DNA from 3 places in the Franconibacter daqui genome. Region 2 is predicted to be linked to each of the others. Evidence: predicted binding sites of a transcription regulator. Region 2 holds the regulator's gene; each other region holds the start of a gene.
What was found. Region 2 encodes Fur, which represses iron uptake genes when iron is present. Its sites were predicted from a motif close to ATAATAATGAGAACNACTATCAA; they were not measured.
Positions count from the first base shown of each region.

Region 1: a site for Fur is predicted at 7,479-7,501, ahead of fhuE (ferric-rhodotorulic acid/ferric-coprogen receptor FhuE). Genes of this name have one in related genera too.
Region 3: a site for Fur is predicted at 4,034-4,056, ahead of IEX01_RS14935 (TonB-dependent siderophore receptor). Genes of this name have one in related genera too.

Region 1 covers NZ_BMKJ01000001.1:100,863-111,089, forward strand. Annotated here, with positions in the region: gene IEX01_RS00465 (PP2C family protein-serine/threonine phosphatase) at 1-921, shown strand, start outside; gene IEX01_RS00470 (STAS domain-containing protein) at 918-1,256, shown strand; gene IEX01_RS00475 (ATP-binding protein) at 1,273-1,680, shown strand; gene bla (class A beta-lactamase) at 1,739-2,605, opposite strand; gene IEX01_RS00485 (B3/B4 domain-containing protein) at 2,688-3,374, opposite strand; gene IEX01_RS00490 (helix-turn-helix domain-containing protein) at 3,418-4,020, shown strand; gene IEX01_RS00495 (GNAT family N-acetyltransferase) at 4,038-4,484, shown strand; gene agp (bifunctional glucose-1-phosphatase/inositol phosphatase) at 4,600-5,835, shown strand; gene IEX01_RS00505 (AraC family transcriptional regulator) at 5,948-6,799, shown strand; gene IEX01_RS00510 (DUF2000 family protein) at 6,913-7,320, shown strand; gene fhuE (ferric-rhodotorulic acid/ferric-coprogen receptor FhuE) at 7,598-9,787, shown strand; gene tnpA (IS200/IS605 family transposase) at 9,951-10,227, shown strand, end outside.
Region 2 covers NZ_BMKJ01000001.1:463,822-474,048, reverse strand. Annotated here, with positions in the region: gene kdpD (two-component system sensor histidine kinase KdpD) at 1-175, shown strand, start outside; gene kdpE (two-component system response regulator KdpE) at 172-849, shown strand; gene pgm (phosphoglucomutase (alpha-D-glucose-1,6-bisphosphate-dependent)) at 901-2,541, opposite strand; gene seqA (replication initiation negative regulator SeqA) at 2,566-3,108, opposite strand; gene ybfF (esterase) at 3,293-4,060, shown strand; gene ybfE (LexA regulated protein) at 4,190-4,471, shown strand; gene fldA (flavodoxin FldA) at 4,627-5,157, shown strand; gene fur (ferric iron uptake transcriptional regulator) at 5,457-5,903, shown strand; gene IEX01_RS02220 (helix-turn-helix domain-containing protein) at 6,239-6,850, shown strand; gene IEX01_RS02215 (beta-N-acetylhexosaminidase) at 6,906-9,554, opposite strand; gene chiP (chitoporin ChiP) at 9,604-10,227, opposite strand, start outside.
Region 3 covers NZ_BMKJ01000004.1:201,583-211,809, reverse strand. Annotated here, with positions in the region: gene IEX01_RS14945 (23S rRNA (adenine(2030)-N(6))-methyltransferase RlmJ) at 1-253, shown strand, start outside; gene gorA (glutathione-disulfide reductase) at 339-1,691, shown strand; gene IEX01_RS14935 (TonB-dependent siderophore receptor) at 1,764-3,956, opposite strand; gene IEX01_RS21955 (hypothetical protein) at 4,535-4,867, shown strand; gene IEX01_RS14930 (STY4199 family HEPN domain-containing protein) at 4,942-6,558, opposite strand; gene IEX01_RS14925 (aminotransferase-like domain-containing protein) at 6,721-8,142, opposite strand; gene IEX01_RS14920 (DUF1127 domain-containing protein) at 8,320-8,490, shown strand; gene IEX01_RS14915 (DHCW motif cupin fold protein) at 8,588-8,917, shown strand; gene IEX01_RS14910 (GNAT family N-acetyltransferase) at 8,922-9,452, shown strand; gene IEX01_RS14905 (YdeI family stress tolerance OB fold protein) at 9,519-9,917, shown strand; gene IEX01_RS14900 (SDR family NAD(P)-dependent oxidoreductase) at 10,060-10,227, opposite strand, start outside.

The sequences.
Region 1 (10,227 bases), 360 kb from region 2:
GACGCGGGCGCCGACGATTTTCTCAGCAAGCCGGTGAACCAGAGCGAACTGCGGGCGCGGCTGCACGCGGGCATCCGCATTCTTGAGCTTGAAGCAAGCCTGGCCGCGCATAACACGCGGTTAAGCGAAGCGTTAGGGCAGATAGAGCAAGATTTGCAGGCTGCCGCGCGGCTGCAGCAGTCGGTGCTGCCGTCGCACCGGCTGCGCTATCAGGACTATTTCGCCGACTGGCTGTTTTTGCCCTCCGCCTGGGTGTCGGGCGATATCTTTAACGTGTTTGCGCTCGATAACCATCTGGGGTTCTATTTTGTCGACGTGGCGGGGCATGGCGTTGGCGCGGCGATGATGTCCCTCGCTGTGGCGCGGCAATTTTTACACGGGCGCGTGGTGGAGCGTTTCTTGTTTGACGAGCAGGGCGGCGTGACGTCGCCTGCGGAAGTGGTGCGCATGCTGAACGAGAGGTTCTGTAGCGAAGAGCCGGACATCGTCAGCTATTTCACCATGATTTACGGCGTCATCGACCTGCGCAGCGGGGAAGGGCGGTTGTGTCAGGCGGGGCATCCCACCCCCTTTATCGTGACCCCGACCGGCGAAGCAAAAGAGACCGGCAACGGCGGCGCACCGGTGGGGCTGTTTTCGCACCTGGCGTGGGAGGATACCGCCTTTACCCTCAATGAGGGCGAACGGCTATGCCTGTTCAGCGACGGCATTACCGAATGTGAAAACCCGGCGGGCGAGCAGTTTGGCCAGGCCCGGCTGCAAGCGTGGCTGCAGCAGCATGCCGGGTTTACGGTAGAAGCGCTGTTGCCGCGCTTTGGCGAGCAACTGGTCCACTGGCGCAGCGACGCGGGCCGCCACAGCGGAACGATGACTGACGATGTGTCATTGCTGATTATTGAACGCAGAGGAGTTGCCCAATGAATATCGAAATCGAACGCCACCCCGCCGTCAACGTGTTGACGCCGGCGGTAAGACGCCTTGACGCCTCGGTTTCCGCCGCGTTTCGGGATGGCGTTGCGCGTGAAATCAACGCGGAGCCGAAATCGGTGATTATCGACTTTACCCGGGTCGATTTTATCGACAGCAGCTGCCTCGGCACGCTGGTTTCGCTGCTCAAGATGATGAACGGCAAAGGCGAACTGGTGGTCTGCGCGCTGAATCCCGGTATTAAAAATATGTTCGCGCTGACCAGAATGGACCGGATATTTACCATCAGCCCCGACCGCGCCTCGGCGCTGTCCCGTTTTAATCCGTAACGTTATGAACGGTTCTGTGACGTTTCCGGCAGCCTTAAGCACGCTGCCCGACATCGCGCAGTGGTTAGCGCAACACATGGCGCCTTTACCGGTGGACGACGCGTGGCGCTATGCGCTCGATCTCGCCGTGTGCGAAGCGGCGGCGAACATTATTCGTCACGCGCTGAACGAGCAGAGCGACTGCGTTTTTAGTGTGGCTTTCGAGCGCCAGCCTGACGAAGTGCGCGTAGAGTTTACCGACCGCGGCGCGCCGATGCCGGAAGGCGCCATCCAGAGGGCGTGGAACAAAATCGGCAGCGACAGCGAAATGGATCTGGAAAGCGGCCGGGGCGTGATGCTTATTCTGCTGAGTGTGGATGAGTTCAACATTGCGCGGCAGGATGGCGAAAACCACACCACCCTGATTAAGCGCACCGATTATTAAAGAGGCCCCGGTTCTGCTGGGCGGCGCGCTGAGCGGCGGCAACAGGCCCGCAAGGGCCTTAATGTTGCTGGAAAATGATGCGGCCGAGGCGGGCGATGGCGGCGTTGCTCTGCGAGAGCGAAGCGTCAGTTTGGGTGATATAAATGGCGACCACCAGCGGCGCGCCTTTTTCCGGCCAGACCATGCTGATAATCGAGCGCGAGCCGTAGCCGCCCGCGCCAGTTTTATCGGCGATCGTCCAGCCCTTTGGCAGCGATTGGCGCAGCAGCGCGTCGGCGACTTTATCGTCCATCATCCAGCGGGTGAGCTGTTTACGCGACGCTTCGGACAGCGCATCGCCAAGCAGCAGCGTTTGCAGCGTCCGGCTTATCGCTTGCGGGGTGGTGGTGTCGCGCTCGTCGCCGGGTCGGGCTTCGTTCAGCGCCGGCTCAACGCGGTCAAGGCGCGTTGTCTTGTCGCCGTTGGCGCGTAAAAACGCGTTGACGCCCTGTGGCCCGCCCACTTTCTGGCTGATGAGGTTGGCGGCGGTGTTGTCGCTGTAGCTGACTGCCGCGCTGCACAGTTGCAGCCAGTTCATGGATTGCGGGGCGGTGTGCTTTTCGGTCACCGGCGAGTATTCCACCAGCCGGGATTTATCGAATCGTACCGCCTCGGTGAGGCTGACTTTTTTCTCGTCCGCCTGCTTTAGCAGCGCGCCGCACAGCAGCGCCTTATGGGTGCTGTTCAACGGGAAGCGTTCATCGCCCCGGTAGCTGGCGGTTTTGCCGGTGGCGGTGTCCAGCACCGCAACGCCGATACGGGCGTTGAGCGTTTTCTCTTCCTGCTGCGCGGCGGCGGTCAGCTGTGATAAATCGACGGCGTGGCTGAGCGTGGCGCTCCCTAACGCGGCGGCGGCCAGCAGCCGTACTACACCTTTTATCAGCATTATCAGTCCTTTTAATGAGCGTATTCAGGGGCAGGGCGAGTATAGCCGCCGAAAAGGGCTCAGCGCCACCGCGCGGCGTTGCTTAGCCTTCAATCAGCGTGGTAGCGATTTGCGCGCCCGGCATCATCTGCCGCAGCCCTTCGGTGAGCGCGCTGCCAGCTTCATGAAGCGCTTCCAGCGGCATCGCGGGCAGGCTTTCCAGAATAAACCACATCTGTTGCGCTTCCACGCCGAGGCGGGTGCGTACGCCCTGGCGCCAGTTCCAGCGGCGGCAGGTCACCCCTTCGTCATCGCGCCAGATAACCTCGCCCGGCTCCGGCGATTCAACAACGGGCTCGCCGGCTTTCAGGGTGTCGAAGCGCTCGCGGCCATCGGCGAGGGTCAGGCGCGGCTGTCCGACGTAGGCGGCGGCATTCTCTCCACCCACCGGAATGGCGTAGCGAAGGCTGACGGCGTTGTATAAATCGACAACCGGATCGATAGCGGGCAGCGAGCCCTCTTTTAACACGCGTTTGCGCAGCGCTTCGGCGGAGCAGGGCGTGCGGTTCGGTTTTGCGCCAAACTGGCGGAACACCTGGGCCCAGGCATCCAGGTGCGCCTGCGCCCACGCGGCGTCGTTGGCCAGCACCTGCCGGCAGGCCAGGGCAAGCGCGGCTTCGCCTGCCTGCGGGTTAACCACAGGCGCGGCCTGCACAGCAATACTCAACGCGCGAAAGCCGGGCGCCAAGGCGGTAACACGGGGATCGATTGACGGCGTAATGGCGACCATTTGATAATCCTGTAATGACTAATTTATTTCATGGTAGTGACTAGTGACCAATAAAGTCAATATACTGACTGAAACCGGCGCCGACGTGCAGTCGGTCAGCGAGGCGGTGGCCCTGCGCATTAAAGCCTGGCGCAAACAGCAGAAACTCACCCTGGATGCGCTCTCACACCGTGCGGGCGTCAGCAAAGGGATGCTGGTGGAGCTGGAAAAGGGAATGGCCAATCCCAGTATCGCCATTCTTTGTAAAGTGGCGGCGGCGATGGGCGTTTCGGTGGCGGAGATGGTGGATGTCGCCAGCAAACCGAACGTGCACGTGATCGACGAGGCGGATATTCCCGTGCTGTGGACGGGCGAGAAGGGTGGCGCGGCGCGGCTGCTGGCAGGGAGCAGCGGGCCGGATATGGTTGAGCTCTGGCGCTGGAGCCTGCCGCCCGGCGAGCGGTTCGCTTCGCCAGGCCATCCGCAGGGCACGTTTGAGCTTTTTCACGTGGAGCAGGGCACGCTGACGCTGATTGTCGACGGCGTTCGCACAGCGCTTACGCAGGGGAGCGCAGCGGTGGCGCGTACCGACGTTCCCCATGAATATGCCAATGAAAACAACGAGCCGCTGAGCTTCACTATGACGGTGGCGGAACTGCAACGATAAGCAACCTGAGGATAAACATGACCGCACCGCTTCACTGGCGTCGCGAGCGTTTTTGCATCACGACCGATAAAACGCGGCTCGATATTGACGCTATCCACGCTTATCTCACCCGCTCCTCCTGGGCGGAGGGCATTGATAAAGAGACCGTGCGGTTGTCGGTGGCGAACAGCCTCTGCTTTGGCCTGTTTGCTGACGAGACGCAGATAGGTTTCGCCAGGCTTGTGACCGACTTCGCCACCTTCGGCTATCTGTGCGACGTGTATGTGCTGGAGGAGCATCAGGGCGGCGGCTTGGGGTTGTGGCTGATTGAATGCTGCCAGTCCCATCCGCTAATGGCGAAACTGCGACGCATCATGCTCGTGACCTCTACCGCCGCCTGGCTTTATGAAAAGGTCGGGTATAAGGCGGTAAACACGCCGGACTTTGTCTGGCAGATAGCGCGACCGGATATTTATCAACGCTAAGCCCTTATTTCGCATCAATACGATCTTCGTCTGGCTAAATGGGAGCGCGGTAACGGCGGGGTGTCACAAAAACGTCATACTCTCGGGTGACTTTACTTACAAAAAAGGAGCCTGCATGACCCGTTTAACACTCGCTTTGCTTATTAGCGCTTTATCCGTCAACGCACTGGCGCAGACGCAGGACGCGCCGGAGGGATACCAGCTTCAACAGGTACTGATGATGAGCCGCCACAACCTGCGCGCGCCGCTTGCCAATAACGGCAGCGTGCTGGAGCAATCCACCACCCGGCAGTGGCCGCAGTGGGACGTGCCTGGCGGCGAGCTGACCACCAAAGGCGGCGTGCTCGAAGTCTATATGGGCCACTATATGCGCGAATGGCTGGCGCAGCAGGGGCTTATTAAAGAGAACGAATGCCCGCAGCCGGCGAGCGTTTACGTGTACGCCAACAGCCTTCAGCGTACCGTAGCCACCGCGCAGTTCTTTACTAACGGCGCTTTCCCCGGCTGCGACATCACCGTTCATCATCAGGCGGCGATGGGCAAGATGGACCCGACCTTCAACCCGGTTATCACCAACAAAGAGAGCGCCTTCAACCAGCAGGCCGTGCAGGCGATGGAAAAGCAGCGTGCAAACTATGCGCTGGACGAAAGCTATAAGCTGCTTGAGCAGGTGACCGACTACAAAGACTCCGCCTCCTGCAAGGAGAAGCAGCAGTGCGACCTGGCTAACGGCAAAGACAGTTTTAAAGCCAACGCGGGCGAAGAGCCGGGCGTTTCCGGGCCGCTGAAGGTGGGCAACTCGCTGGCGGACGCCTTTACGCTTCAGTATTACGAAGGCTTCCCGCAAGACCAGGTCGCGTGGGGGGAGATCAAAACGCCAGAACAGTGGCGGCAGCTTTCCGCCCTGAAAAACGGCTACCAGGATACGCTTTTCACCTCGCCGGAGGTGGCGCGCAACGTGGCGGCGCCGCTGGTGAAATATATCAACGGCGCGCTGGTGGAGAACAAAACACGCGCGCCGGTGACGGTGCTGGTGGGGCATGACTCCAATATCGCCTCGCTGCTGACGGCGCTTGATTTCAAGCCTTATCAACTTCACGACCAGTACGAGCGCACGCCGATTGGCGGGAAGATTGTTTTCCAGCGCTGGCACGACGAAAAAAACAACAAGAACCTGATGAAGGTGGAGTATGTCTACCAGAGCACCGAACAGCTTCGCAACGCCACGCCGCTTTCGCTGGCAAGCCCGCCTCAGCGCGTGACGCTTGAGCTGAACGGCTGCCCGACCGACGCTAACGGTTTCTGCCCGTGGGAGAAATTCGAAGAAGTCATGAAGCAGGCGCAGCGATAATCCCTCAGAGCGCGGAACCCCTTCCGCGCTTTTTTCCCCTCTCGTTTTGCATGAAGCCCCACAAATGCGGATACTTCCTGTTCAGCGTTTTTTAAAAGGCGGGGCATAGCATATGAAAACGGGCGGGCAACAGGGCGCAAGCCGGGACTGGATCCACCTGCAGCGCGACGGGGAAACCGGAATAGAGAGCGTGCATGCCCATTTTTGCGGCCACGCGTACGACCCGCACGACCATGATGAAATCCTGGTCGGCGTTACGCAGCAGGGGCTTCAGCGCTTTAATTGCAACCGCTCGCTGCACACCAGTACGCCCGGCAGGGCGATTCTCATCGAGCCTGGCGCGGTGCATGACGGCCACGCCCCGCACGCGGAAGGTTTTACCTACCTGATGCTCTACCTGCCGCAGGCGTGGGTGGCGGAAAAACTGGCCCGGCGCGGGCTGGGCGACGTGTCTGCGCTACAGGCGGCGTTCAAATATACCCTTACCGACGACAGCTTTCTCAATAACGCCATCGTGCAGGCCTTTGCGGCTATCCACCATGGCGAAGGGCGGCTCGCCCGCGACCAGACGCTCGATCACCTGCTGGCGCTGCTCTCAAAGCATATCTGTACCCGGCCGCAGTCGGTTTACAGCGACGCCGCCAGCCAGATGCTGCGGGTGCGCGACTATCTGCATGACGGCATGGCGCTGGACATCGGCCTTGACGAGCTTTCCCGCTACGCCGGCGTCGACCGCTTTCGGCTGACCCGCGAGTTTAAAAAAGCGTTCGGCTTATCGCCTCACACTTACCTTGTGCGCTTAAGGCTGCGCACGGCGCGCACGCTGCTGGCGCAGGGTTTTAAGCCTGCGCTGGTGGCGACGCAGGTGGGCTTTGCCGACCAGAGCCACCTGGGGCGCTGGTTTCAGCGCGCTTACCGGCTAACGCCTGCGGCCTATCAGCGCCAGTGCGCGAACGCGCAGTGAACCGTCACGCCCTGCGCACGCGTTGCGGTTTCCTTCCTGCACAAACGTTCTAGATTTGACCCTGTCAGAATTCCGATGATGGGCTTTTGCCGTCCATGAATCCGGAGAACCTGATGTTTGATACCAAAGTAGCGATTATTGTCCGTGACGATCTGGCCGTCTGGCAGCGTCTGAACGTTGTGGCCTTTCTGGCGACGGGCGTGGCTTCCGCCGCGCCCGACGCGATGGGAGAGCCTTATGTTGATGCCAAAGGCCGCCAGTACGGCAATATGCTTGGCCAACCTGTGCTGGTGTTTGAAGGCGACCTTGCGGGCCTGCAAAAGGCGCACCGGGTAGGGGTTGAGCGGGAGCTGACGCTGGTGCCTTATGTTTTCGCCATGTTTTCAACGGGCCATGACGCCGCCAACCGGGAGGTCTTTATGGCGGAAGACGCCGACAACTTAAATCTGGTGGGGCTGGCCCTGCGCGGGCCGAAAAAAGCGGTGGATAAAGCCATCAAGGGCTTATCGCTGCACCATTAAACGCGTGGGCCTGGCGGGACTCCGCCGGGCATTACAAAACGCGGCATCAGGCCGCCCGGCAACGCTCCTTTCTCGATACTCCTTGCTTACCGATTTTTTGTGAACCTTTGCGCTTCGCTGTACACATTCTGTCTCACGCATTTACATCATTAAACCAAATGAGTATATTTCTCATTCTTATTTTCATGCGCAATTTTTGCATAAAAACGACTACATACGCGCTTATCGCCGTTGCGCTGGCGGCGCGTCATCATTTCAAATACTAAAAAGGTTAATGATGTCTTTCACTATTCGCTCCAGGAAGGTGCAGGCTCAGCCTGCCGTTGCGCCCTCGCTACTGGCGGCCAGCATCGCTTTAGCGCTGCTGCCTGCAGCCGCGAAGGCCGCTGAAATCAAAACCGAAGACACCGTCGTGGTGGAAAGCAACGCCCCGGCCGCTGCCGACGGCTCAACCGATTACAGCGTGAAAACCACCACCACCGGCACTAAGCTGTTGCTGGTGCCGCGCGATATTCCGCAGTCCGTCAGCGTTATCAGCCAGCAGCGCATCAAGGACCAGGATCTCGACTCGGTGGGCGAGGTGCTGAGCAACACCACGGGCATTACCACCAATACCATCGACAGCAACCGCACCACTTTCTACGCGCGCGGTTTCTTCATCAACAACTACGCTTACGAAGACTTGCCGACCACGGTCAGCGACCGCTGGAACTTCGGCGATACCGCGCTTGATTCCGCCATTTATGACCGCGTGGAAGTGGTGCGCGGCGCGGCGGGGCTGATGAGCGGCACCGGCAACCCGTCCGCCTACATCAACCTCGTGCGCAAGCACGCCGACAGCCGCGAGTTCCAGGGCTCGGCCTCCGCCACGTACGGCAGTTGGGATAAGCAGCGCTATGTGCTGGACCTGCAATCGCCGCTCACCGAATCGGGCAACGTGCGCGGGCGCGTTATTGCCGGTTATCAGGACAACGACACCTGGCTTGACCGCAACCACTACCGCAAAAAATTCCTCTACGGCATCGTAGATGCGGACCTGACCGACACCACCACGCTCTCGCTCGGTTACGACTACCAGGAAAGCAGCGAAGACAGCCCGACCTGGGGCGGCTGGCCGACCTGGTACAGCGACGGCAGCCGCACCCATTACGACCGCGAGTTCAACCCGGCGGCGGGCTGGGCCTATTCCGATAACGATTCCCGCAAAGTCTTTGCCAACCTGGTGCAGCGCTTCGGCGACGGCTGGGAAGCGCGCGTTAACGCGATGCACACCGAAACCAACTTCGACAGCAAGCTGATGTACTGGGATGGCTACCCGGAACGCTCCACCGGCTATATGGACCCGGCGGCGTATCAGGGCGCGTGGGGCGGCTGGAACCGCGGCAACCGCAAGCAGGATGCGGTGGATGCCTTCGTACGCGGCGGCTTTGAACTGTTTGAGCGTCAGCATGAAATCATGGTCGGCGGCAGCTACAGCCGTCAGCGCAACAACTACGATAACTCTTACCCGAGCGCGGGCATCATTCCGATTGGCAACGCCTACAATGACGGCAGCCAGCTGGCGGACCCGCAGTGGACCGACTGGGCGCTCTACAGCCGCGACACCATCCGTCAGAAATCGCTTTACGCTTCTGCGCGGTTTTCGCTGGCAGACCCGCTGCACCTGATCGTCGGCGCGCGTTATACCGACTGGAGCGCGCAGTACAACCTCGAGCGCAAGCCGGATGAGATCCGCAACAGCCAGTTCGATGATGTGACCCCGTACGCGGGCTTGGTTTACGATATCAACGACACCTGGTCGGCTTACGCCAGCTACACCTCAATCTTCCAGCCGACGGAACAGCGCGACATTAACAGCGAATTCCTTGACCCGACCAAAGGCCGCAGCTACGAAGCGGGGCTGAAGGCGGACTGGAACAACACGGCGTTGACCACCACGCTTGCGGTCTTCCGCACCGAGCAGAAAGGGGTGCCGGTCGGCACCGGCGAGTACATCCCGAACAGCGGCGGTCAGGAAGCGTATGAGTCTGTGGATGCGGTCAGCCGCGGGGTGGAGTTCGAGCTGAACGGCGCGCTCACCGACAACTGGCAGCTCACCTTTGGCGCTACCCGCTATGTGGCGGAAGAGAACAACGGCACGGCGGTCAACCCGGACCAGCCGCGCACTACGCTGAAGCTCTTCACCCGTTATCAGCTGCCGATGCTGCCGGCGCTGGCCGTGGGCGGCGGCGTGAACTGGCAGAACAAAACCTGGCGTGACGTCGCCGGCCCGAACGGCGATGAGCGCATCACCCAGGGCAGCTACGCGGTGGTCGATCTCTTCAGCCGCTACCAGGTCACCAAAAACTTTGCGCTGCAGGCGAACCTCAATAACCTGTTCGACAAAGAGTATTACAACTACCTGGGCACATATGGCGTATACGGCGCGCCGCGTAACTTCTCCGTCAGCGGTACCTACAGCTTCTGATTGAGCGGTTCATATAAAAAGGAGGCTGCGGCCTCCTTTTTTATTGTCAGCCCTAAACCACCTCCTGAGGAGGTGGTGATTGTCCCTGTAAGGCTATAGCCTGAAGAAAGCCCATGCCGGAATATTTCTCCTTACTCACCACAAGTAAGAGGGAAAAACCAACATGGGCCTTTACAGAAGTTCATCACATGTATTCTGGCGCTGCAAATATCATATCGTCTGGACACCCAAGTATCGTTTCAAGATCCTGACGGACAAGATTGGTAAGGAGTTGTACCGGACAATCTATATTCTGTGCAACATCAAGGACTGCGAAGTGCTGGAACTGAATATTCAGCCTGACCATGTTCATCTGGTGGTTATCGTACCGCCCAAACTCTCTATTTCAACGCTCATGGGTGTTCTGAAAGGGCGCAGTGCAATAAGGCTCTATAACAGGT
Region 2 (10,227 bases):
CAACAAAGAATCCGCCATTCCCGGCGTCGGGCTCGGTCTCGCTATTTGTCAGGCTATAGTTGAGGTGCACGGCGGCATCATTTACGCTAAAAACCGCCCTGAAGGCGGCGCAAGCTTCCACATCGTGCTGCCCCAGCAGCGCCCCCCTGAGCTGGATATTCACGAGGACATGTGATTAGCGTACTGATTGTCGAAGATGAGAAAGAGATCCGCCGCTTTCTGCGCGCCGCGCTGGAAAGCGAAGGCTTGCGCGTTCATGAAGCGGAAACGTTGCAGCGCGGGCTGATTGAGGCCGCGACCCGCAAACCGGATCTGGTCATACTCGATCTTGGCTTGCCCGACGGCGACGGGCTGGATTTTATCCGCGATTTTCGCCAGTGGAGCCAGCGCCCGGTGATAGTACTGTCAGCACGCAGCGAAGAGGAAGATAAAATCGCCGCGCTGGATGCCGGGGCGGATGATTATCTGAGCAAACCCTTCGGCATCGGCGAGCTGCAGGCGCGCCTGCGCGTGGCGCTGCGTCGTCATGGCAGCTCAACCCCGGACGATCCGGCTTATCACTTTTCCGATATTCATGTCGATCTCGCTACACGGCGCATTCTGCGCGGCGAAGAAGAAATTCACCTGACGCCCATCGAGTTTCGCCTGCTGGCGGTGCTGCTGAATAATCACGGCAAGGTGCTGACGCAGCGGCAGCTTTTAAGCCAGGTCTGGGGGCCGAACGCCGTGGAGCATAGCCACTATTTGCGCATCTATATGGGCCACCTGCGCCAGAAACTGGAAAGCGATCCGGCGCGTCCGCGCCATCTGCTGACAGAAACGGGGATTGGCTACCGCTTTATGCTGTAACGCCGACATAAAAAAGGGAGCGACAAGCGCTCCCTTTTTATATTCAACCCATCAGGCGTTTTTCAACACTTCGCTGACGATCTCCACCGCTTCTTTCTCAATCTGCTTACGGTGTTCCGCGCCGAGGAAGCTTTCACAATAGATTTTGTACGCGTCTTCCGTGCCTGACGGACGCGCGGCGAACCAGCCGTTGTCAGTCATCACTTTCAGCCCACCAATGGAAGCGCCGTTGCCTGGCGCGGCGGTCAGGCGCGCCGTGATGGGGTCGCCCGCCAGCTGGCTTGCGCTGACCATTTCCGGCGACAGCTTAGAAAGCGCCGCTTTTTGCGCGGACGTGGCGGAAGCCTGCAGACGGTTATAGCTCGGCGCGCCGAAGCGTTCAGCCAGCTCATCATAATGCTGCTGCGGGTTTTTGCCGGTGACGGCGGTGATTTCCGCCGCCAGCAGACACATGATGATGCCGTCTTTATCGGTGGACCACGGCGTGCCGTCAAAACGCAGGAAAGAGGCGCCCGCGCTCTCTTCGCCGCCGAAGCCAAAGCTGCCGTCGTAAAGGCCATCAACGAACCATTTGAAGCCTACCGGCACTTCCACCAGCTTACGGCCGAGATCGTTCACCACGCGGTCAATCATCGCGGATGAGACCAGCGTTTTACCGACAGCCACCTCGTTGCCCCACTGCGGACGATGCTGGAACAGATAGTTAATGGCGACCGCCAGATAGTGGTTCGGGTTCATCAGCCCCGCCGGGGTGACAATACCGTGACGGTCGTAATCCGGGTCGTTGGCAAAGGCCAGATCGAACTTATCACGCAGCGCCAGCAGCCCCGCCATCGCAGACTCAGAGGAGCAGTCCATACGGATAACGCCATCTTTATCAAGGTGCATGAAGCGGAAAGTTTGATCGACCTGATCGTTAACAATGGTCAGATCCAGCTTGTAGTGCTCCGCAATACGCTTCCAGTATTCGATACCGGAGCCGCCAAGCGGGTCAACGCCGAGCTTCAGGCCCGCTTTCTGGATAGCCGCCATATCGACGATATCCGCCAATCCTTCGACAAACGGCTGCACCAGGTCTTTTTCCTGAATGCGACCGCTGGCCCAGGCTTCGTCAAGCGGCAGGCGTTTAACCTCTCTCAGGCCGTTCGCCAACAGCGCGTTTGCGCGATCTTCCACCACTTTGGTTACGTTAGTATCCGCCGGGCCGCCGTTCGGCGGATTGTATTTGATGCCGCCATCTTCCGGCGGATTGTGAGAGGGGGTAATGACAATGCCGTCCGCCTGAGCGCCGCCATTTTTGTTGTGAACCAGGATAGCGTTGGAAACCGCAGGCGTTGGGGTGTAACCATTGTTTTCCTGCACGATGATATCGACGCCGTTCGCGGACAGGACTTCCAGCACAGAGATAAAAGCGGGCTCAGAGAGCGCATGGGTATCTTTACCCACATAGCACGGGCCGGTAATGCCGTTTTTAGCGCGCTCTTCGGCAATGGCCTGGGCGATAGCCAGAATGTGCGGCTCGTTAAAGCTGTGACGTCCCGCGCTGCCGCGATGGCCGGAGGTACCGAACTTCACCGCGTGCTCAACGTTGCCGACTTCCGGCTTCAATACGTAGTACTGCGCGGTAAGCTGCGCGACGTTAATCAAATCACTTTGTTGCGCGGGTTGACCCGCACGGTTATGCATTGCCATGGCCTGATCCTTCTGACGCTTGTGTTAGATGGTGCCGCAAACCTTTTCAATTAATTCCGCCGGGAACTGCATGGTCTGCATGATATGTTCGATCATGCTGCATTTGCGGCCCGTATTCGTATTAGTAATAACCCAGTATGGCGTGCCCGGAACATGTTTGGGCTTGGTCTGGTTGCCGCTTTGCAGCAGCGTTTGCTCGTCACCGGCGAAATAGACGCGGGTGCGGCCATGCAGCGACTCGGTGGCTTCGGCAAACGCTTTTGCATCCAGTGAATAGAGTGTAGACAGCACCAGCATGAAACGATTGACCGCTCGCTTCTGTTCTGCGTATTCGTCCGATAAAAGCAGCTCTCGCATAGCGCGAACGCGGTCTTTGGCAGGGTTCGCCGGCTTTTCGGCAACGGCTGCGCTGACAGGCGCGCTCTCTTTCGCCTGAGCGGAAGCGGCTTGCGAGCCGGCGGCAACTTTAAGCATGCGCCGTAAAATGTCGGACGCGCTTTCGCCAATGTGCTGAGTGTGGCTGGCAATGTAGCGATACAGCTCGTCATCAACTTCAATCGTTTTCATCTTAATCCAGTGCAATATCTTTTCTGAATACAAGTCGTTGGGATTATAGAAGTAAAACCCAACAGCGGATAGCGTCACACCTGGAGGGGCGGCAAAAGTCGGAATTAACTGGCTTCTTGCAGCCGGACGGCAGAATGGTCAACATGATACCCTAACCTTTCAGATGCAAAAAAAGAACTTTGCCATGAAATTGAATACCCGAATGCAATCTGCGCAACAACCGAATAACAATTCGCCTGTCGTTTTGATTCACGGCCTGTTTGGCAGTCTGGATAACCTCGGCGTGCTGGCTCGCGATCTGGCGAAAGATCGCGATGTGCTGCAGGTCGATATGCGCAACCACGGTCTTTCGCCGCGTAGCAATGAGATGACGTATCCTGCAATGGCGCAGGATATCGTGGAAACGCTGGATGCCCACCAGCTTGATAACGTGGTGCTTATTGGGCACTCCATGGGCGGCAAAGCGGCAATGGCGGTGACCGCGCTGATACCGGAGCGCATCGTTAAACTGGTGACGATTGATATAGCGCCTGTCGACTATCAGGTACGACGTCACGATGAAATCTTCGCCGCCATTCGCGCGGTAAGCGAAGCGGGCGCCGCGACGCGCCAGCAGGCGGCCGCCATTATGCGCGAGCACCTCTCTGAAGAAGGCGTCGTTCAGTTTCTGCTGAAATCCTTCGCCGACGGTGAATGGCGTTTCAATGTGCCGACGCTCTGGGAGCAGTATGAGCACATTGTTGGCTGGCAGGAGGTGCCCGCCTGGCATGGTCCTTCGCTGTTTATCGCTGGCGGCGCTTCGCCTTACGTACAGGAAAATCACCGCGAGGCCTTGCTTAAGCAGTTCCCTGCGGCGCGAGCGCATGTCATTGCCGGCGCCGGGCACTGGGTGCATGCCGAAAAGCCCGAAGCCGTATTGCGCGCCATTCGTCGCTTCCTGGAAACTGATTAAAAACAAGGCGACTGGCGCTAACATGCCGCTAACGCGTTGGCGCGCCTCGTTCCCTGATGTATGATGGCGCGCTGAATGACACCCGGGCATCCGCTCCGGCAGCCTGTTTCCCCTGTCAGTAGTCAAATCATGGCCAAAGAACAAACGGACCGTACGACATTAGATCTGTTCGCGGACGAGCGTCGCCCGGGTCGCCCGAAAACCAATCCGCTGTCGCGTGACGAACAGTTGCGCATCAACAAACGGAACCAGCTCAAGCGCGACAAAGTTCGCGGGCTTAAACGTGTAGAGTTAAAACTTAACGCGGAAGCGGTTGACGCCCTGACGCAGCTGGCGCAGGCGCGCAACATGAGTCGCAGCGAATTGATTGAAGAAATTTTGTTGGCGCAGCTCAAGGCGCTGAATAGCTAAGGCCTTAAAACCCTTTTTCTTGTATGGAAATGTGTCAGAGTGTGCACCCCACCGTGATAGCTGTTTCCGCCCTCTTCTCTGTTCTGCTATTATTGCCCTATCTGTGGGCATTTCGCCACTACCATATCATTAGGATTCAAGAGGTTATTTTTCTCATGGCAATCGTAGGCATTTTTTTCGGCAGCGACACCGGCAACACCGAAAATATCGCAAAAGTTATTCAGAAACAGCTCGGGAAAGACGTTGCTGAAGTGCACGATATTGCCAAGAGCAGCAAAGAAGATCTGGAAGGTTTCGATATCCTGCTGCTTGGCATCCCGACCTGGTACTACGGCGAAGCGCAGTGCGACTGGGATGATTTCTTCCCGACCCTTGAAGAGATTGACTTCAATGGCAAGCTGGTCGCGCTCTTCGGCTGCGGCGATCAGGAAGACTACGCGGAATACTTCTGCGACGCGCTCGGCACCATTCGCGACATTATTGAACCGCGCGGCGCCACTATTGTGGGTCACTGGCCGACGGAAGGTTATCACTTTGAAGCCTCTAAAGGTCTTGCCGATGACGATCACTTCGTTGGCCTTGCCATTGATGAAGATCGTCAGCCGGAACTGACCGCTGAACGCGTCGAAAAATGGGTTAAGCAAGTTTCTGAAGAGCTGCATCTGCAGGAAATCATTAACGCCTAATCGTGAAACGGCGATAAATGTATTTTTTATCGCCGTTTTAGCTTCATTGATAGATAAAAGCGATAAAAATGATTGCTACAAATTTTTAACTTTCATCCGCATATCTGTACAATACCCTTCTGGATTATCGGGTAACGAGACGGCAAGCGCCGCGCTCGCCACGTTTTGAAAAGCACTATTGCTGGACGCTTGCGGTTTTCATTTGGTCCTGTCAGTTCTATAATGAGTCGCATTCATCTTCAGCGCATCCGATCTTAAGCTCTCCGGAGCACACCGTTTAGCAACAGGACAGATTCCGCATGACTGACAATAACACCGCATTAAAGAAGGCTGGCCTGAAAGTCACGCTTCCTCGACTGAAAATCCTTGAAGTGTTGCAGGAGCCAGTAAACCATCATGTCAGTGCGGAAGACTTATACAAGCGCCTCATTGACATGGGCGAAGAGATTGGTCTCGCGACCGTTTACCGTGTGCTGAATCAGTTTGACGACGCGGGTATCGTTACGCGTCATAACTTTGAAGGCGGCAAATCCGTTTTCGAACTGACTCAACAGCATCATCATGACCACCTGATCTGCCTCGACTGCGGCAAAGTTATCGAGTTTAGCGACGACTCTATCGAAGCGCGTCAGCGTGAAATCGCTTCTCGCCATGGCATTCGTTTGACTAACCATAGCCTCTATCTCTATGGCCACTGTGCCGATGGCGACTGCCGCGAAAACGAGCACGCGCACGACACAAAGTAAGCGAAAATAGCGTTCCGTTTTTGCTTTTTGTTAATAAGCCGACATAGTATGTCGGCTTTTTTTACACCTTTATCAGGCAGGCGCGACGCTAATAATCCATTTTTTTGATGCTTGCTATTTTAATATACTGGTCAAGAACTTATTTTATCTTATCTTTTTCTTACTTTTTATTTTCAGAAAAAGTAAATTATTTTACCATTCAATCAGTTACCCCCCTCAAGCGCCCCATTCAGGCTTACAACGTCATTGGCCTGTCTTGCAGTAAAAAAATCAACTCTATTAGAATAGCCCCTCGTTATTTATTCCAATAATATACTTATACAAAGGTCGCCGTTATGGTAATACCTCAGAAACCCCTTGCCGAAATTTATCGCCTGTCCGATATCTTTAATGGTTATGGCAACTGGTATCGCGCAGAAAAAAATACGTCTATTCCAACGCGTGAAGGCTTTGTTTGCATTATTCGCGGCGGCCTTTTTTCCGTATTGCGTAAAAGTGACAGATTACTGATTGAAAAATGTAGCGCCCCGTCTATTCTGGGCGTTGCGCGTAATCTTAATAATAAAAATTATTTCAGAATTCAGGCCGATGCTGAGTGCCACTATCAGCTCATTCCTTTTGATAAATTTCTGAGTGAAATAGAGAATCATCAGTGCCAACCACAGTTATATAAGGTACTGGCCTGGAACATCGACTTACTCTGCCATCGCGAAGAATTATTGCTTGGGCATAATAGCTACCTCATGATTAAAGGTAATCTGGTCACGCTTGCCGCCATGGATGAATTTATGCGAAATAAGATTAACGTTGCCGATTATATCGTTAAGCGAACCAATCTTTCTCGCAGCATGGTGATGAAAACGTTGTCGCAGTTGCGGCATGATAATTATGTAGAAATAAGTAAAGGAAAATTAACCGCGCTGCGTACGCTGCCAGAAAGCCTGTAAGCTTTTGCTGAAAGATAAAAAAAGCCCGCCATCAGGCGGGCTTTTTTTTACGGGACTATTTAACGCTATCGACACGGCTGTAGCGTTGACCATCCGGGCTTACCGCGCGAATCAGTACTTCGCCCTCAACCTGTGGTCGCGCCTTATTGTCATAGCGTAGCCAGTTTTTACCGTTATCCGTAGAGTATTCTGCCGCCAGCCCCGGCAGGCTGGTGTTTATTTCCAGTATGCCTTTTTCCACTCTGGCGCCCGGCACCGGCAAACGATACTGGATGCCCGCTTTGTCCAGTTTCGCCAGCTCCCGGTGGCCTATAAGGCTTGCAAAGCGAGCCCAGTCTGAGGCGAGGGCTTTTTTATCCACCCACTGCGTTTCCTGGCCCTTATACTCGCGACCCGCCTGATAATCCTGCTCCCAGGCGGCGCGATGCCATGCGCGCTCAGCGACAACAATAAGCCTTGGGTAGATCATGTACTCCATCTGCTTATCGGTACGAACGACTTCGCTCCAGAGCTGAGCGGAAAGGCCCAGCGCACCCGGCCAGGGCTTGTCAGATTTCGCACTGAAGGTATTGCCATCGCGATCGACGGAAGTTTCCGCATTCTGCGGCAGGTTGTCTGGCGCAAAGCTGAAGATTTTACGCTCGTCGCTGAACCGTGTTCCCCAGTAATAGCCGCTCTCCGCCGGGTTGACTTCATAGGGGAAATCCAGATAGAGATAGTCAGGGTTGGAGACGATAACCCTGAAACCTTTATTCGCCCAGTCGTTTGCCGTATCAAAGCCGCCCCAGAACAGCGTGTCCCAGAAGTTAACATTAACCTGACGGGTGCTGAACGCGCTGGCGTCTTTCGCATCTTTCAGCCCATCCTGCCAGGCCTGCATGACGCTGATGCCGTGCGCATTTACCAGCTTGCTGATCTCAATGCCAAAGTAGCTGGAAAGGTGTTCAACGTCCGCGACCTCGCCCCGTTCAAGCAGCTTTTTACACGCAGGTGATTTTTCCCACGGCTTATTTTGTTTACTCAGATCGATAATCCCCTTCCCCTCTTCCGGATGGGACTTGTCGGTATACCCTGTTCCCAGGTAGATATTCTTCGCCTCGTCGCCGCCAGCGTGCCAGACGGTTAAAGGTTGCCCCGCCTCTTTATGCATCAACTGAACCTCAGAGATGACTTTGTCGACGAAGTTGCGTGACGAAGCGAGACAAGGATTCAGATAACCGGTTCGATCGTAATACTGTACGCCTGTCGTGTTTGACGTGTCGGCGGGATCCAGCAGGCGGTAATGGTTTGCTTCCTGCGCTTTTCCCGCTTCCATTAAGCGGGCATAGCGCGCTTCCATTGATACCACCGCCGCCCTCGCATGCGCGGGCATATCAATTTCAGGGATAACCTCGATGTGCCGCGCAGCAGCGTATTTCACAATCTCAATATAATCAGCGCGCGTGAAGTAGCCGCTGCCGTTGTTATTACTCTCGGGCCCCGAACCCAACTGCGGCAGAAGACAGCGTTTTTCAGTGAGGTCATGGCAGCGTTTCGCCCCTGTTTCGGTCAGTTCCGGCAGCCCGGGGATTTCCAGGCGCCAGCCTTCATCATCGCTCAGGTGGAAATGAAACTTGTTGAGTTTATAAGCGGCCATTTGATCCAGCAGACGCAACACTGCCGCTTTTGAATGGAAATTGCGTCCGACGTCCAGATGAATAGCGCGCCAGCTAAAGCGAGGCGCATCGCTCGCCTCAAGCGTAGCGATTTGCGGCTTACCTTGCGCCGGGAGCAGTGAGAGCAGGGATTGTAGACCGTAGAAGACGCCAGCGGCGTCGTATCCCGTCACTATTGTCTCCTGCGGCTTGATTTGTAAACGGTAAGCGCCGGATACCGCCTCCGGTTTCTGAAAGTCGTCTGGCGCAACGAGAGTGTTAACCGGATAGCCCTGACCGGTTTTCACGCCGAGCTGCGCGAAACGCGAAGCCACCGCCTCGCGGGAAGCTGGCGCAAGCGAAGCCAGGTCGAGCACGACCCCGCGGCTTAAGTCCACATTTTCGGCATGCACCGTAACCGTTTTAGGGGTAGGAACAATCTCTCCTCGCAGCGCCGCAGCATCCGGTAAAGCGACATCGCTGTTTTTGTTATAGCGCGCCTCTGCGGTCATCAACACATTTTTATCATCCGGCGTACGCCTCCACTGTTCACCGAGCGGACTGACAAACCGGGCCAGATCTTCTGTGTCGGTGTTGGCGATAATAACGGGACGACTGTCGTCAGAGGTGACATACCAGCGAGGGAGCACGTCGGTAATAAAAAGCTGCCAGTACTCATTAATAATCGGGATAGTGACGGCCTGGTTTGCCGGAAAGCCCGTGAACTTATCGGTGGGTTCAAGCTTATGCAGGTCACCCATGACGTGGGTGACCTTAAACTGTTCATTCTCCACTTTCAGGATTTGCCGGATGCTGTGAAACCAGATAGTCCAGTTTCTGTCGGTTAGCGCATCGCCATGGTTCGTTAAGGTGATAACGGCTTTACTGCAGGCGGCCCAGTCGGCGCCGAGCGCCGCGCAGTCCACGCCGTGTTGCTGTGCGTGGTTATCCTGCACGGCATAATTGAGCGTAAACTGACTCAGTTTATTCGCCAGTTCCTGGTCTGCCCAGGCGCTGCTCATTAGTCCGGCCAGAGCGAGCGCTAAAACACTACGCTGTAATCTCTTCATTTTGTTCCCTCAGAGCGAGATAGCATTAATGAGTATGAAGCGGGAAGCATCAGAACAGGGTGAACGGCGCAATGAACATCAATTTCACGTCGCGTTCGTCCTGAAAAATATTGCCGTAGCCACCGCCGTAACTGGGAATAGCGGAGTGGTTGTCATACTGCGTGAAATGCAGCTTAAACGTGGCGCCTTTAGCGCGCCCTTCTACGAAGGTATAAATTGCATCGAGGCTGTAAGCCGATTCCTTGAGACGATAATCAGGATCGTAATAACCATCGCGGGTCGGCGCGGAGCTGGGCTTAGCATCCCAGGCGTACACGTAAGACGCGCCAAAAGACCATCCCGCCAGCTTCAGGTGGGTAAGGTCATAGATAGCGCCGACGAAAAGCGCCTTTTCACCGTTAGCGTTAAAGTCAGAACGGTTATCCCACCAGATATCCAGCCGACCGTTTGATGAGGCGTAGGTTGGCGTCATGCGTTGCAGAAAATAGCCCTGTTGCCCGTCGGCCTTCACCCAGGTGCCTTCCAGACGTAGATCAACCGGCCCCACCCTGTAGCCAAAGGTCAACGCCTGCAGCCATGCCGTGGCGTCATAAATATCGTTGCCTGAGCCGTCGCTTACTTTGTCGCGGGCGCCGTAGAATTGATAACTGGCGGCGAGCGGGCTTCCCGCAAT
Region 3 (10,227 bases), on a different contig from region 2:
GGTTGTGCTGCGACAGCAGATCAAACGCATGCTGAACGACCTGGAAGCGACCGGCATTCGCCGTATTTTGCAAATTGAGCTGGCGGTGCGCCCGGACAGCGATCAGCGCGGCATGACCGCCTCCGGCATGATTGTTATTAACCCGCCGTGGAAGCTTGAGCAGCAGATGGCGAACGTGCTGCCATGGCTGCATAAAACGCTGGTGCCGACCGGTACGGGCCACACCACGCTGAGTTGGGTGGTTCCGGAATAAGTTGCTTATTGCAACCATAGGCGCAAGCCAGACGCCCAGGGCGTACACTTAGCTAACTTTTTCGACGCAATTCAAGGAAACGGCCATGAGCAAACATTACGACTACCTCGCTATCGGCGGCGGCAGCGGCGGCATTGCATCCATTAACCGGGCGGCCATGTATGGCCAGAAATGCGCGCTAATCGAAGCGAAAGCGCTGGGCGGCACCTGCGTAAACGTGGGCTGCGTGCCGAAAAAAGTGATGTGGCATGCGGCGCAAATCGCCGAGGCTATTCACCTTTACGGCCCCGATTACGGCTTCGATACCACCGTCAACCATTTCGACTGGCAGAAGCTGGTTAACAGCCGCACCGCGTATATCGACCGCATCCACACCTCGTATGAGAACGTGCTGGGGAAAAACAACGTTGATGTTATCCACGGTTTCGCCCGTTTTGTGGATGCGCATACCGTTGAGGTGAATGGTGAGACGATCACCGCCGATCATATCCTGATCGCCACCGGCGGCCGTCCCGTACAGCCGGACATCCCCGGCGCGGAATATGGCATTGATTCCGACGGCTTCTTTGCGCTCCCGGAGATGCCGAAACGCATCGCTGTCGTTGGCGCAGGCTACATTGCGGTAGAAATCGCAGGCGTGGTCAACGCGCTGGGCGCGCAAACGCACCTGTTTGTGCGTAAACACGCGCCGCTGCGCACGTTCGACCCGATGATTTCCGAAACGCTGGTGGAGGTGATGCAGGCCGAAGGGCCGCAGTTGCACACCCACGCCACGCCGAAAGCGGTAGTTAAAAACAGCGACGGCAGCCTGACGCTGGAGCTGGAGGATGGCCGCTCGCAAACCGTGGATTGCCTGATTTGGGCCATTGGCCGCGAGCCGTCGAACGACAACTTCAACCTGGCGGTGACCGGCGTTAAAACCACGGAAAGCGGCTATATCGTTGTCGATAAATTCCAGAACACCAGCGTGCCGGGCATTTACGCGGTGGGCGATAATACCGGCTCGGTGGAGTTAACGCCGGTTGCCGTAGCCGCGGGCCGTCGCCTCTCAGAGCGCCTGTTCAACAACAAGCCGGAAGAGCATCTGGACTACAGCAACATCCCAACCGTGGTCTTCAGCCATCCGCCAATCGGCACCGTGGGCCTCACCGAGCCGCAGGCGCGCGAACAGTATGGTGATGAAAAGGTGAAGGTATATAAATCGTCCTTTACCGCCATGTACACCGCCGTGACCTCGCACCGCCAGCCGTGCCGCATGAAGCTGGTCTGCGTTGGCGAAGAGGAGAAAATCGTCGGCATTCACGGCATCGGCTTCGGCATGGACGAGATTTTGCAGGGCTTCGCCGTAGCGCTGAAGATGGGCGCGACGAAAAAAGATTTCGACAACACGGTCGCTATCCACCCAACCGCGGCGGAAGAATTCGTGACTATGCGCTAAGCGCTGTTCAGACAAGAAATCAGGCTAAGAGCAATGCTCTTAGCCTTTTTTATTGCTGCGCGCTGGCCATCCTCAGAAGAGCAGCGAATAGTTCAGGCCAAAGGTACGGCCACGGCCTTTGTAAGCGTAAAGGTCCTCGCTGCCGTAGGTTGGGCTATAGAGTTTCGGCGCGCGCTGGCCCCAGATGGTGGTGTAGTTTTTATCCAGCAGGTTTTCCACGCTGAAGCTGAGCTTGCCCACCGGCAACGCATAGCTGCCCAGGAAATCAATCGTGTTATAGCCCTCGATTTTATTGCCCGCCTCATCGGAGAGATCAAACGCCTGCTGGGATTGCAAACGCAGCGTCCAGTCATCAGGCGCCCAGCCAATATAGGCCGTCGCCTTGGAAGGACTTGCGGAATCCACCGTCAGTTTTTCCCATTTCCCGGCCACGCGCGTTTCTGAACGAATAACATTAAACGTAACGCCAGCGCTCCAGTCCGTATCCGGCACGAAGTAATCCACTGCGCCTTCAAGACCATAAATGCGGCGCTTGTCGTCGTCCAGATTAATGGTCATGTCCGTTTTGTTGATGGAGATCGTTTTGTCAGACAGCGAATAGTAAGCGGCAAGCTGGGTGCGAACCGCATCGCCGGTATAACGCCAGCCAAGCTCCCACGCGTTAACCTTAATGCCATCCAGCCGGGAGTCGTTCACGTTGACGCTGTTCAACAGGCGGTAGTGGCCGTTGCGTAACTGATAGGTGCCGGAGCCGTAATATTTTGCGAGGTCCGGAATTTCAAAGCCCTGAGAGAAATTAAGCCACGCTTGCTGACGCTCCGTCAGGTGCGCAAGCACGCCTGCGTTAAACAGAACGTTGTTGTAATCGGTTTTTCCCCCGGGCACCGCATCGGCCGAGCTCGCAAGCCCCGTGGCGATCCCCTGCTGCTGGGCGTATCCCACAAAGTCATCCACCTTGTTTTCGGTGTACTGATAGCGCACGCCGCCGCTCAGGGTAAAGACAGGGGTAATGTCATAGTTAGCTTGCAGGAACGGCGCCAGGTTAGTGACCGAGTAGCCCGGATAGCGCCCTACGTTATAAGCACTCTCAAGATGCATCCCGCCTGACTGGCTCGCTTTCGCCAGGTCGAAGAACTGCTGGTTGGCGTCGAACGTTTCGTGTTCCGCATCCACGCCCCAGGTGAGGCCCAGCCCGTCGAACGGATTGCTGTTTAGCGTTAGCTTGCCGCCCCAGAAATGGGTGTTCTGCTCCGAGGCGCCAATGCTGGTTACGCCCGTGCGGCCAAGCGTAGGAAAGGGATAAAAGGCCAGCTTTTCGTCACGGTAAAAAATTTGCGCGACCAGGTCCTGACCCCAGACATCGGTGTTGGAATACTGCAGATTAATCAGATGACGCTCGGTGCCGGGAATGCGGTCTGAAGAGAGGTTACTGCCGTTATGCGCCTGCCCTTGTCCAGTGACCGAAGAAAAATTTTCACCAAGATCAAGGCCATGCTCACCATCAGACTGGCTTTTATAAAACTGCGTGGTGAGCTGGAGTTGCTGATGATCGTCAATGTCCAGCGTGCCGTTTCCCATCACATCCAGCCGGTCAGAGTACTGCAACCCGGTCTGCGTGTTATCGATGATAACCTCCTCGCCGCGACCGTCATACCAGCCGCCGAAACGTTGATAAGCGACCGAAAGCCGACCGGAAGCGTGTTCGTTGCCGCCGCTTACCGCCGCCGCGACGTTCTCATCATGGTCGTTATGGCTGTTGAAGCCGCTTTTGCCGCCGACAGTGAATTCAACCTGCTTTTCCGGCTGGCCTTTTTTGGTAACGATATTAATTAGCCCGCCGGTGCTGCCGCCGCCATACAGGGAGGTGGCGCCTGAAATCACTTCGATTCGTTCGATATTAAATGGATCGATAGCGTCCAGCTGACGGCTATCCGTGCGAGACGAGTTAAGACGTACGCCGTCAACCATCACCATCATTGAGCGGCCCCGCATATTCATGCCGTAATTTGTACGCCCCTGGCTGCTGACATCCATCCCGGGTATAAGCTGCGCCAGCACATCTTTAAATTCTTTGCCGCCCTGAACCTGCTGCTGTAACTCCTGCCCTTCAATTACCCAGTTAGTTTGCGCCAGCTCCGTTACGCTGCGGTGAGCGCGACTGGCCGATACGACGATGTTGTCGCTTTGCGCTTGTTCTGCGTGTGCAGCCGGGCCGGCAAGCGCCAGCAGGCAAGGTGACCACAAAGAAACTTGCTGAATTTTCATTGTTTTTATTTCCATATTGTCAGATGGAGCACAGCGGAAAAGGCTTCCTTTGATGCCGCGCCTCCGCCAGCCGGGCTGTTTTAATGATAATAATTCTCGACATGATAATTATTTACAAAGCGCTGGCAATACATTTAGCAACATTTAGTTTTATTTGGTCACATGCGTGATCGTTACTCACGTTAAGATAAGCGCTGCGGCGGGCAGGCAAGTGATGCGCGGAAGTGCGGCAGTTTCAGACGGGAAGAAGCGCGCCTCAACGAAGCGGCAAGCCTCCTTTTTGTATAAAAAGAGATTTTTTAATTTCGTGATGCAGGACATGTATCTTTTACAGCCTTTCTCATTAATGTTACTTAATTTTTTTACGTTATTACTTTTATTTAAAGTTTCCGCAAAATACAGCAATGGCTAAAAATAACACGCATAAAAACCGTAAACCCGCCAATTTAAACAATTATTTACTTAACTTTCAGTTAATTGAAAAAATATTGAATGAATTCTAATTTTAAAGGTTGCCTGAAATAATCACTCTCGCTAATTTGATAAGGCCGCTTAATCAAATGGAGGGAGATTAAGGTTTGAAATGGACTGTACTCGAAACGCTTGTTAGCCCGGAAACCGGCATGGCCTTTACGCTTGTCGTTTCCGCTAACAATAACAAATTCATTCTCTGGCACCTTTACTGCGCCCGGATAACGTCCCGAAAGCCTCTTTATGTCCACGCAGGCATGGCCTGGGTCTATCAGGGCGAGCGGATTGACCGCATCCAGATTTACCGGGTTACGCTTTATTGCAATAACCTTTGGGAAAATTTAAAAAAACACGCGGGCTGCGAAAAATATATTACGGATGAACAATGCACTCTGGGGACCCGGTGCTCGATTTCTCCCTGCCCACGTAACCTGCGCTGAGCTTTTTAATCCGCCTGAAATAATGCCGGGGTATCGCCCCGGCAGCGTTAAAAGTTATGTACTTAAGAATCAACTTAAGCGCCTGAACTTATTTCCTGGTAGATCGAACGCTGAATCGCGGCCCACTTTTTCGTATTCGCATCCGGGTTAGCCTGCGCGCGCAATTCCGCCTGGTCGAGAGCGTGTTGTTGTCTTTTCACCACGCCCGGCGTAACGCAGAAGCTTTTCAGGAACTGCTTGCGCATCGACGTAAAGGTTTCGCCCTGCGCCAACGCATGGCTTAAGGTCGCGATCATTCGCCGGCAGGGCTTGATTTCATCCATCTGCGCCCGGTGGCGCAGCAGCAGATTTAGCGAATCATCCTGTTTTGCCGCCAGCGCCTGCTCTGTCCAGGCGACCTGCCAGCTCATGCCGCCGTCCAGAAAGAGCTGAACCACATCCGTCTCGTTGCGATCGATTGCCGCGCGGAAATGATTTACATCCCAGCGTATTCCCTTGCGACTCAGCTTTTCACGCGGCGTTTCGTTGATGTTTACCGGTTGCGAAATCTCCACTGCCTGGGATGAAGCGTGATTAACGCTCTGCGCTGTCTGGGGCGGGTTAACCCGATCGCTGGCAAGATAGAGCGCGCCCAGCGCTACCGCGATAAAAGCCACCCCCGTTACGCCCCAGAGTACGCTGACGAGAAGCTGTTGCGTATCACGCTCCGCGCCCTGGCGTTGGGCGCCGGGCCGTTCAATGGTATCGCGCAGATCGAAAATATCGCCGCCAACGGCGCGGTTTTTCTGCGCCGCCTCTTCAAAGAAAGCGTCGAGCTTCGCGGTATCCATCGACATGAACGCCTGCGGATTAACGCTCACGCGCCCCTTCGCATACGCCTCCTGCACCGGCCCCGCAATAGCTGAATAAAACGCATCCAGCATAGTCATCTGCGCGCTCGTCAACGGCTGTTGTTGCACGGCGGCGTTGCGGATAACGCGAACATCATCCAGAAAGGTTTGCAGCGTTTTACGCGGCTCGACAAACAGCGTCAGCGAATCGGCGGCGTTGAACAGGCGTTCGTAATGCTGCGCATACTCTTTTTTATCGATGACCAACAAGGCCAGTTCGCTGAACAGCATGCCGCTCAGCACATCGCCCTGCTTGCCGAGCTTCAACCAGCGGCGCACTTTGTCGCCGCCAATGCGCTGCTTCAGGTGGTTTATAAGTTGTTGTTGATCGGGCCAGGCGTTTGCTATCAGGCCTTTCAGGGTTAACTCCAGCGCCCGTAACTGTTGCAGCGCCTGCCGCTGCTGCGCGTCGTTATCCGCAGCAAGAACCGTCGAGTACTCAAGCTTCGGCTGGTTATCGCGCAGCCGCTCCAGGCAGGCCACAAAGCGCAGTGCGGCAAAAAGCTGGTTCTGACTTATCGCCTGACCGCTTTCATAACGGGGGACCAACTGCTGCAAATGGCGTAGCCGCAGGCTGAAACGGGACATTTCCACATCATCGAGATTGAGCTTACGCCCAACCACCGCCCAGCTCCCCAGATTCTGGCGGGCCTGCTCAAGCTGTTGTGAAAACCACTGTGGATCTTTGCCTTCGGCCACCCGAATATCGAGCAGCGCGAGAATCGCCACCGACGCCTGGCTAATAATACCAAGCGCGGTTTCAAACTCTTCTCGTAGAGATTGCTGTGTGGAATATGTCATACCGCGTCCTCTTGCGGAGTAATGTTTGCCGTTTCGCTAACGGTCTTTGCTCGCCTTTTCCAGGCGTATTGTTGTTACCCATTTTTACCGTTTTACAGACAGTTAAATAACATAGCTGAAAATAGCGGGAATAAAAGTGATGGCAAAGCACCCGTTATGAAATCATCCCTTGCGCATAACTTCATGAAAGAACTCGCCTATGTTACGCAGCGCGTTTTCACACTTTTCATCAAACGGCGCGGCGAAGTTCAGACGCAGACAATTACGGTATTTTTCTGACGCGGAAAAAAGGTGGCCAGCAGCCAGATGGAGGCGTCTCTGCTGCATCTGTTCGGTATAACGCGTTAAATCAATTTCTTCCGGCAGCTCCACCCACATCATAAAACCGCCCTGCGGACGACTGACGCAAATCCCGCAGGGGAACAAGGAGCGCACCTTGCAGCTTAATACGTCATAATTGCGCTGATAATGCTGGCGGATGCGCCGCAAGTGCCGATGATAGTGGCCTTCGCGAATAAAGGTAGCTACCGCTGTTTGCGTGGCCGGAGGAGAAGAGGTCGTGGCGATATATTTACGGTGCAACACGCGGTCATAGTAACGGCCTGGCGCAATCCAGCCCACGCGCAGCCCCGGCGCCACGGTTTTGGAAAAGGAGCTGCACAACAGCACTCGCCCTTCCTCATCCATTGATTTAATCGTCGCCGGACGAGGATATTGCCAGGCGGTTTCACCATAGATGTCATCTTCGATGAGCGCGATATCAAACCGCGCAGCGAGGTTGAGCACCGCGCGCTTGCGGGCAAGCGGCATGGTAAAACCCAGCGGATTGTTACAGGTAGGCACCAGCAGCACGGCTTTAATCGGCCACTGTTCCAGCGCCAGCTCAAGCGCCTCCACGCTAATGCCAGTCTGAGAGTCAGTAGGAATTTCGATAACTTTGAGGCCAAGCCCGCGCAACATCTGCATGGTGCCGTAATAAGAGGGAGATTCCATCGCCACAATATCGCCAGGCTGGCAAAGCGCGCTAACGGCCAGAGACAGCGCGCCATGACAGCCAGGGGTCACGATAATCTCTTCGCTGTTAACCTGCGCCCCACCATCAAGCATCAGGCGGGCTATCTGTTCGCGCAGTTCGCGGTTGCCCGCCAGTTCGTCATAGCCGAACATCGCTTCCACCCGTTGAGGTGAGGCAACGCGGCCGATTTCTCGCCACAGCGGTTTAAGCGTAGGGTGGGAGATATCCGGCGACCCGCCGCCAAAAGGAAATACGGCTTTATCCTTGCGCGCTTCCAGCAACGCCAGCGTTTCGTTCCACTGAGAAATTTCTACAGGGCGCTGCTCGGGTCGAGTGAGACGCGGCGCGGGCGGCTCCGCTTTCTGCGGCGCGACGAAATAGCCCGAACGCGGTTGCGGCAGCACCAGCCGCCGCTCTTCAAGCAAACTATAGGCCTGCTGTACCGTACTGATGCTAACGCCATGCTCCTGGCTTAAGCTGCGAACGGAAGGCAGTCGCTCTCCCTGTTGATAAAGCCCCTGCCGGATCCGCTGCGTTAATAAATCCGCCAAATGCTGATAGCGCGTCATGCTGTATCCCCTCTTTTCATCATACAGGGCCGTTAACCAGTACAGATGGCGCGCCCGGTATGCGATTCAGCCTCTGTTATGCCGCTTCTGTATGGTAAAGAAAAGGATTTTGTGCGCCTGTATTGCGCCCCCGTAAAAGTCGACCATGAAAGCTCGTTGATGAAGAGGAGCTTAATCATGGAATTTCACGAAAACCGCCCGGTACGTCCCTTTTATGGTTTTGTTTTGCTGGGGCGCTTTCTTCGCAGCGCATGGCGATGCTACCAGACGCGCCGGTTACTGCGTACGCTGGACGACGCAAAGCTGCGGGATATCGGCCTGACGCGGGACGATATCGATCCCCAATAATAGGGAGCTTCTGCGTCGTAATAATCTGCTGCGTAAACCTTTTTTTGATGCGAGAGTAAAAGACCCGCCGCCGCTTCAGAGAATTAAAAGGATAACCATGCAGCTTGAGAATATTCCCTTTGGCATTACAGACTGGGCGACTGTACCAGTCACCGAACACGCCGGCATCAGCGGCAAAGCGCTATGGCGCACTCAGCAATTCGGCGCGGTGCGCGTGCGAATGGTGGAATATACGGCGGGTTATCTGGCCGACCACTGGTGTCGCAAAGGGCATATTCTGCTCTGCCTGAGCGGCGAGCTGCATACGGAGCTTGAAGATGGCCGCCGTTTCGTTATGACGCCGGGCGTCAGCTATCAGGTAGCGGATAACGCCGAAGCGCACCGCTCTTCCACGTTGACCGGCGCCACGCTGTTTATTGTGGATTGACGCCATGCTGACAACTTTCACCACCTCCCGCCTCGCTTATCGCCAGCTTACCGCCGAAGACTGGCCCTTTTTCCTCTCCCTGCAGCACGACGAAGAGGTGATGCGCTTTATGGCGGATCGGGGCAGCGAAGAGGAGATTTATGCGGCGTTCGCCACGCGTTTGCCCGTCTGGACGCCGGAAAGCCGCCACTGGCTCGGCCTGTTAATAAGCGAGCAGGCAAGCGGCGAGCCGGTGGGCGTAACGGGGTTTATCCGCCGTGAAGAGGATAAAGCCGAGGTGGGCTATCTGCTGGCGAAGCGGCATCAGGGGAAAGGTTATGGCTACGAGTCGCTGCGCGCGGTCTGCCATCTTGCGTTCAAGCAATGCGGCATCCGTAAGCTTGTCGCCACCGTTACGGTGGGCAATGATCCTTCGCGCAGGCTGCTTGAAAAAACGGGCTTTATGCTTGAGGGCACGCTGCGGGAAAACTACTTTCTGCACGGCCGCTGGCAGGATGACTGGGTATTTGGCCTGTTAAACCAGGAATATTGTTAATCGGCGTTTTCTTCTCCGTGTGCCAGGCTTAAAACATGTGACCCTAAGCCAATGCTAAGGAGAAGTATGAAAAAGGCACTTATCATCGCTGCATTTACTACCCTGTTTACGCTGCCCGCCGTCGCTGAAGACCAGCCGGGACTGAAAACGGGCGATGCGCCGCCGCCGCCGCACAAAATCGATAGCGGCTATCGCGGCGCGGAAACGCACAAAACCATGTCCATCAAAGAAGGTAAAGAGATGCATGACGGCGCTTCCGTTTCGTTTCAGGGCAACCTGATCCAGAAGAAAGGCAACGATATCTATGTGTTTCGCGATAAATCGGATCAGATTGACGTGGTGATCCCGATGGCGGTGTTCCAGGACCGTCAGATCGAACCCGATCAGCTGATTACGATTAACGGTACGCTGGATAAGAAACAGCAGCCGCCCGTAGCGCGCATCGACCGCATCATCAAAGAGTAAAGTTCAGGTTTTTGCGCCCCTCTCCCCGGTAAGGAGAGGGGCCTTTAGCGCATCGGTTACGATCCGCCTCCCTGTTTACTCTCTTTTTCACATTCGATGACATCCTCAAACGCCGCAAGCAGACTGCCCGACGCCGTGCCTCTTACAGGAACATCCCGCCAGAGACCTCAATGCGCTGCGCGTTCATCCAGCGCAACTCATCGCTGAGCAATGCGGCGATGGCGTCGCCAATATCATCCGGCAGGCCAACCCGGCCCAGCGCCGTTTGCGACGCGATAGCGCGGTTCATCTGTTCGTTGTCGCGAACGAC